2 linked regions of the Variovorax paradoxus genome follow. The main gene of each other region encodes a partner of the protein of the gene in region 2 in a complex. Links are inferred from orthologs where the notes say so. Each region holds a gene or a part of one and is shown on either strand. Other genes may lie near its edges.

Region 1 (3,265 bases), 1.9 Mb from region 2 along the record:
ATTGCTGCCCAAGCTGCGCGAACTCGAGGCCGGCTGGCATGCGGCGGGCGAGGGCGCCTACCGTATCGAGGTGGCGGGCGCCGTCGAGGAAAGCAGCAAGGGCTCGGCTTCCATCGTCGCAGGCGTGCCGATCATGCTATTCCTGGTGTTCACGCTGCTGATGCTGCAACTGCACAGCTTCAGCCGTTCGCTGCTGGTGTTCATTACCGGCCCTATGGGCATTGCCGGCGTTGCCGGGGCGCTGCTGTTGCTGAACCGGCCGTTCGGCTTCGTTGCGCTGCTGGGCGTGATTGCGCTGATGGGCATGATCCAGCGCAATGCGGTGATCCTGATCGACCAGATCGAGAGCGACCGCGCGGCGGGCGTGCCTGCCTGGGACGCCATTGTCGAGTCGGCCGTGCGGCGCCTGCGCCCCATCGTGCTGACCGCTGCGGCGGCCGTGCTGGCGATGATTCCGCTCTCCCGCAGCGTGTTCTGGGGGCCGATGGCCGTTGCCATCATGGGCGGGTTGATCGTGGCCACCGTATTGACCCTGCTGGCGCTGCCGGCAATGTATGCGGCTGCATTCCGCGTCAAGCGGGAGCCGAAAGAGGGTCTGATTAGCGCTTAAAATACGCGGTTGACCGATTTCAGGCGGACGGTCTTTGGGCGGCGGGTATTCGACATCGGCGATATCGAATACCTGTGGCACCAAGGCCGTCCGCCTTTGCATTCACCTGAAAAATTTGGCAAGCGCGGGTGGCGAAATTGGTAGACGCACCAGGTTTAGGTCCTGACGTTCGCAAGAACGTGCCGGTTCGAGTCCGGCCCCGCGCACCAGCCACACCCCTCACAAGGAAGACACCATGACCGTGACCGTTGAAACTCTCGAGAAGCTCGAACGCAAGATCACGCTGACCCTGCCGGTCGGCACCATCCAGTCCGAAGTCGATTCGCGCCTCAAGAAGCTCGCGCGCACCGTCAAGATGGATGGCTTTCGTCCCGGCAAGGTGCCAATGAACGTCGTGGCCCAGCGCTACGGCTATTCGGTCCACTACGAAGTCATGAACGACAAGGTCGGTGAGGCTTTCTCGCAAGCCGCCAACGAAGCCAAGCTGCGCGTGGCCGGCCAACCCCGCATTACCGAGAAGGAAGAGTCGCCCGAAGGCCAGCTCGCCTTCGACGCGGTGTTCGAGGTGTTCCCCGAAGTCAAGATCAAGGACCTGTCGGGTGCCGAAGTCGAGAAGCTCTCGGCCGAAGTGGGCGACGACGCCATCGACAAGACGCTCGACATCCTGCGCAAGCAGCGCCGCACCTTCGCGCAGCGCGCACAAGACGCCGTGGCGCAAGACAACGACCGCGTGACGGTCGACTTCGAAGGCAAGATCGACGGCGAGACCTTCCAGGGTGGCAAGGCCGAAGACTTCCAGTTCATCGTCGGCGAAGGCCAGATGCTGAAGGAATTCGAAGACGCGGTGCGCGGCATGAAGGCCGGCGACAGCCGCACCTTCCCGCTTTCGTTCCCGGCCGACTACCATGGCAAGGACGTGGCCGGCAAGCAAGCCGACTTCATGGTCACCGTGAAGAAGATCGAGGCTTCGCACCTGCCTGAAGTCAACGAACAGCTCGCCAAGTCGCTCGGCATTGCCGAAGCCACGGTGGAAGGCCTGCGCGCCGATATCAAGAAGAACCTCGAGCGCGAAGTCAAGTTCCGCCTGCTGGCCCGCAACAAGAACGCCGTGATGGACGCGCTGGTGGCCAACGCCGAGCTCGACCTGCCCAACGCCAGCGTGCAGTCCGAAGTGAACCGCATGATCGAAGGCGCCCGCGCCGAGCTCAAGCAGCGCGGCATCAAGGACGCCGACAAGGCTCCGATTCCCGAAGAAGTGTTCCGCCCGCAAGCCGAGCGCCGTGTGCGCCTGGGCCTGGTGGTGGCCGAACTGGTGCGTGCCAACAACCTGCAGGCCAAGCCCGAGCAGATCAAGGCCCACATCGACGAGCTGGCCGCCAGCTATGAAAAGCCGGCCGACGTCGTGCGCTGGTATTTCAGCGACAACAACCGCCTGGCCGAAGTCGAGGCGGTCGTCATCGAAAACAACGTGACCGAATTCGTGCTCAGCAAGGCCAAGGTCAACGAAAAGTCGGTGTCGTTCGACGAACTGATGGCTCAGCAGCAAGGCTAAGCGCCGGCCTGCGCCGCCGCCCGCAACGCCAATGGGGCTTGTGCTTTACGGCACGAGCCCCATTTCACTCAGGCGTACAGTTAAATTCGAACAGCGAACGAACCCTTTTCCGGAGAGCAAATCAATGAGCGCACAGGATACCAAGGCCCTCGGCATGATCCCGATGGTCATCGAGCAGTCGGGTCGCGGCGAGCGGTCTTACGACATTTATTCGCGTCTCCTCAAGGAGCGCATCATTTTCCTGGTGGGCGAAGTGAACGACCAGACGGCCAACCTCGTTGTGGCGCAGCTGCTGTTCCTCGAGAGCGAGAATCCGGACAAGGATATTTCGTTCTACATCAATTCCCCGGGCGGCAGCGTGAGCGCCGGCATGGCGATTTACGACACCATGCAGTTCATCAAGCCCGACGTTTCCACCATGTGCATCGGCTTTGCGGCCAGCATGGGCGCCTTTTTGCTGGCGGCTGGCGAAAAGGGCAAGCGTTTCTCGCTGCCCAATTCGAAGATCATGATCCACCAGGTGCTCGGCGGCGCGCGCGGCCAGGCCACGGACATCGAAATCCATGCCCGCGACATCCTGCGCACCAAGGACCAGATGAACCGCATCCTGGCCGACCGCACCGGCCAGCCGCTGGAAAAAGTCAAGTCGGACACCGAACGCGACTATTTCCTGACAGCCGACGAAGCCAAGGATTACGGCCTGGTCGACCAGGTCATTGCAAAGCGCAGCTGATCAACCAGCCCGCGCCACGGCGCCGGTGGCGCCAAAAAGGCAAAGACGGCGTTTTCCCCACGGGAAACGCCGTTTTTGTTTAGTTATCATTGTCCTACCCCGTTAACGAGGCACCTGTCCATGGCCGAAAAAAAAGGCTCTTCCAGCGAAAAAACGCTTTATTGCTCGTTCTGCGGCAAGAGCCAGCATGAGGTCAAAAAGCTGATCGCGGGCCCTTCGGTCTTCATCTGCGACGAGTGCATCGACCTTTGCAACGAAATCATCCGCGACGAGCTCCCGGCCGGTGAAGAGGCGCGCGAGGCGCGCAGCGACCTGCCCACGCCGTTGGAGATCAAGACCAACCTCGACAACTACGTGATCGGCCAGGAGC
Region 2 (3,089 bases):
CCATGCCCGAAATGATGGTCTGGCCCGATTCTTCGTCGGTCTTGACGCGGAACGAGGGGTCTTCCTGCGCGAGGCGCTGCAGGGCGATACCCATCTTTTCCTGGTCGGCCTTGGTCTTGGGCTCGACGGCCTGCGAGATCACCGATTCCGGGAACACCATGCGCTCCAGCGTCACGACGGCATCCGGATCGCACAGGGTTTCGCCCGTGGTCACTTCCTTCAGGCCCACGCACGCGGCGATGTCGCCGGCGCGGATTTCGCTGACTTCTTCGCGGTTGTTCGCGTGCATTTGCACGATACGGCCGATACGCTCTTTCTTGCCGCGCACCGGGTTGTAGACGCTGTCGCCCTTGGAGAGCACGCCCGAATAAACGCGCACGAAGGTCAGCTGGCCCACGAACGGATCGGTCATCAGCTTGAACGCGAGCGCCGAGAACTTCTCTTCGTCGTCGGCCTTGCGCACCACCGGTGCTTCGCTTTCGTCGGTGCCGGCAACCGGGGGAATGTCGGTCGGTGCGGGCATGTATTCGATGACCGCGTCGAGCATGGCTTGCACGCCCTTGTTCTTGAAGGCCGAGCCGCACAGCATTGGCTGGATTTCACCGGCGATGGTGCGTTGGCGAATGGCCTTCTTGATTTCTTCCTCGGAGAGCTTCTCGCCTTCGAGGTACTTGTTCATCAGCTCTTCGCTGGCTTCGGCGGCGGCTTCGACCAGCTTCTCGTGGTACTCGTTGCAGACGTCGACCAGGTCGGCCGGGATCTCGCCGTAGGTGAAGGTCACACCCTTGTCTTCGTCCCAGATGATGGCCTTCATCTTCACGAGGTCGACGATGCCCTGGAACTTGTCTTCGGCGCCGATCGGGATCTGGATCACGACGGGGTTGGCCTTCAGGCGGTCGATCATCATCTGGCGAACGCGCAGGAAGTTCGCACCGGTGCGGTCCATCTTGTTGACGAACGCGAGGCGGGGCACCTTGTACTTGTTGGCCTGGCGCCAGACGGTTTCCGACTGGGGCTGCACGCCGCCAACGGCGTCGTACACCATCACGGCACCGTCCAGCACGCGCATCGAGCGCTCGACTTCAATGGTGAAGTCCACGTGGCCGGGGGTGTCGATGATGTTGATGCGGTGCTCGGGGAAATTCTGGGCCATGCCCTTCCAGAAGCAGGTGGTCGCAGCCGAGGTGATCGTGATGCCACGCTCTTGCTCTTGCTCCATCCAGTCCATCGTGGCGGCGCCATCGTGCACTTCACCGATCTTGTGGTTCACGCCGGTGTAGAACAGGATGCGCTCGGTCGTCGTGGTCTTGCCGGCGTCGATGTGCGCGGAGATGCCGATGTTGCGGTAGCGCTCGATGGGGGTCTTGCGGGACATGATTTACTTTCGGGTTAAATGCGTTGAGCGCTGGGCCTTGAGCACGGGCGACGTCGCCCGACACTCAATACCCAACGCCCAAGCGAAGTTTGATTTTTAGAAGCGGAAGTGGCTGAAAGCCCGGTTGGCTTCTGCCATGCGGTGCACTTCGTCGCGCTTCTTCATGGCGCCGCCACGGCCTTCGGTGGCTTCCATCAGTTCGTTGGCCAAACGCAGGGCCATCGACTTTTCGCCGCGCTTGCGAGCGGCTTCCTTGATCCAGCGCATCGAGAGCGCCAGACGGCGCACCGGACGCACTTCGACCGGCACCTGGTAGTTGGCACCGCCAACGCGGCGCGACTTGACTTCGACCATCGGCTTCACGTTGTTGATGGCAACGGTGAAAGCTTCGAGCGGGTCCTTGTCGGGGTTCTTCTTTTCGATGAAGTCGAGCGCGCCATAAATGATGCGCTCGGCTACCGCCTTCTTGCCGCCTTCCATGATCACGTTCATGAATTTCGACAGTTCGACATTGCCGTACTTGGGATCCGGCAGGATTTCACGTTTGGGGACTTCGCGACGACGTGGCATGTTACTAACCTCTTTGCTTCAGTTGGCGCCGCTTCCGGCACCGCGAGAGCCATTCCGGACTCTCACTTACTCGACCCGACAGTGGGTCACTTCGTTCGATGTGCCCGCCAAGGCAACCGAACACCGCTTGTTTTTTGACGACAGGAAGGCTTAAGCCTTCTTGGGGCGCTTGGCGCCGTACTTGGAGCGCGACTGCTTGCGGTCTTTCACGCCTTGCAAGTCGAGCGAACCGCGCACGATGTGGTAGCGAACACCGGGCAAGTCCTTGACGCGACCGCCGCGAACCAGCACGACGCTGTGTTCTTGCAGGTTGTGGCCTTCGCCGCCGATGTAGGAAATGACTTCGAAGCCATTGGTCAGACGGACCTTGGCAACTTTACGAAGCGCCGAGTTGGGCTTCTTTGGCGTCGTGGTGTAGACGCGGGTGCAGACACCGCGGCGTTGCGGCGAGTTCTGCATGGCAGGGCTCTTCGAATTGATCTTTTCGACCGTTCGACCCTGACGCACCAGTTGATTGATGGTTGGCATGAATGAATTAGTCCCAAAACAACCCGGCCTTGGCTGTAAACCGCCCTTGTCGTGACTCAAGGAGGCCGGGAATAACGAAAACGTGAAACCCTTCGGAAAATTCCGAAAAGCCCACGAGTATAGCAGTCGCCCCCGTTACCGGCAAATGAATGGCACGACGGCGCGCGAAATTACTTGATCCAGAGCCGCACGGCGTCCCAGGCGCGGCCGAAGACACCCGCTTGCTCGACGCCTTCCAGCGCCACCAGCGGAACGTCGGCCAGGGGCTGGTCGTCCAGGGTCACCTTGAGCGAGCCCACAGGCTGGAACTTGGTGAACGGCGCCACCAGTGGCTCGGGGCGCGCCACCTGGGTCTTGATCTTGCTGGCGGTACCGGCTGGTACCGCAACCACGATGGCTTCGGGCCGGCCAAGCTTGAGGGTATTGGCCTTGCCCTTCCAGACCGCCGGCGTGGCAGCCGGCTGGCCGGCATCGAACAGGCGAACGGCGTCGTAGGCGGTGTAGCCCCAGTTCAGCAGTTTTTGCGACTCGTTGGCGCGCACGGTCTCACCCGAAGTGCCCAGCACGATCGACAGCAGGCGGCGGCCGCCGGTCAGGTTGGGAAAGTCGCGCTTGG

What was found.
Region 1: the proteins of rpsG (region 2) and tig are in contact, whole or in part, in a crystal structure (PDB 3GTY), measured with the Thermotoga maritima proteins. The link is inferred for Variovorax paradoxus from one-to-one orthologs. Residues at the interface, in WP_004081843.1 of Thermotoga maritima: Lys34, Lys52, Lys55, Glu59, Arg62, Gln63, Glu66, Asn67, Lys69, Val71, Arg95, Ala109, Lys110, Lys111, Gly112, Arg113, Pro114, Glu117, Glu121, Ile124, Ala125, Tyr127, Asn128, Asn129, Thr130, Gly131, Lys135, Asp139, Arg142, Met143; in WP_004081061.1 of Thermotoga maritima: Glu122, Val124, Val129, Leu130, Tyr133, Glu188, Gly259, Ile262, Tyr263, Glu266, Ser270, Glu273, Gln274, Glu277, Arg308, Gln311, Ile312, Ser315, Tyr316, Glu325, Arg329, Arg336, Leu363, Phe366, Trp367, Arg373, Leu377, Arg381, Leu384, Glu387.

The regions. Positions count from the first base shown.
Region 1 is NZ_CP046622.1:3,322,395-3,325,659, reverse strand. The notes cover bases 54-3,003. They hold tig (trigger factor), read left to right. Parts: upstream 54-845; coding sequence 846-2,162; downstream 2,163-3,003. Other genes in these bases: clpP (ATP-dependent Clp endopeptidase proteolytic subunit ClpP), read left to right, coding at 2,287-2,895; GOQ09_RS15450 (efflux RND transporter permease subunit), read left to right, coding at 54-610. Outside these bases: more of GOQ09_RS15450, read left to right, coding at 1-53; ATP-dependent Clp protease ATP-binding subunit ClpX, read left to right, coding at 3,016-3,265. UniProt on the Bacillus subtilis protein: Involved in protein export. Acts as a chaperone by maintaining the newly synthesized protein in an open conformation. Functions as a peptidyl-prolyl cis-trans isomerase.
Region 2 is NZ_CP046622.1:5,178,081-5,181,169, forward strand. The notes cover bases 209-2,982. They hold rpsG (30S ribosomal protein S7), read right to left. Parts: upstream 1,946-2,982; coding sequence 1,472-1,945; downstream 209-1,471. Other genes in these bases: fusA (elongation factor G), read right to left, coding at 209-1,375; rpsL (30S ribosomal protein S12), read right to left, coding at 2,096-2,473; GOQ09_RS24180 (D-alanyl-D-alanine carboxypeptidase family protein), read right to left, coding at 2,644-2,982. Also shown: more of fusA, read right to left, coding at 1-208; more of GOQ09_RS24180, read right to left, coding at 2,983-3,089.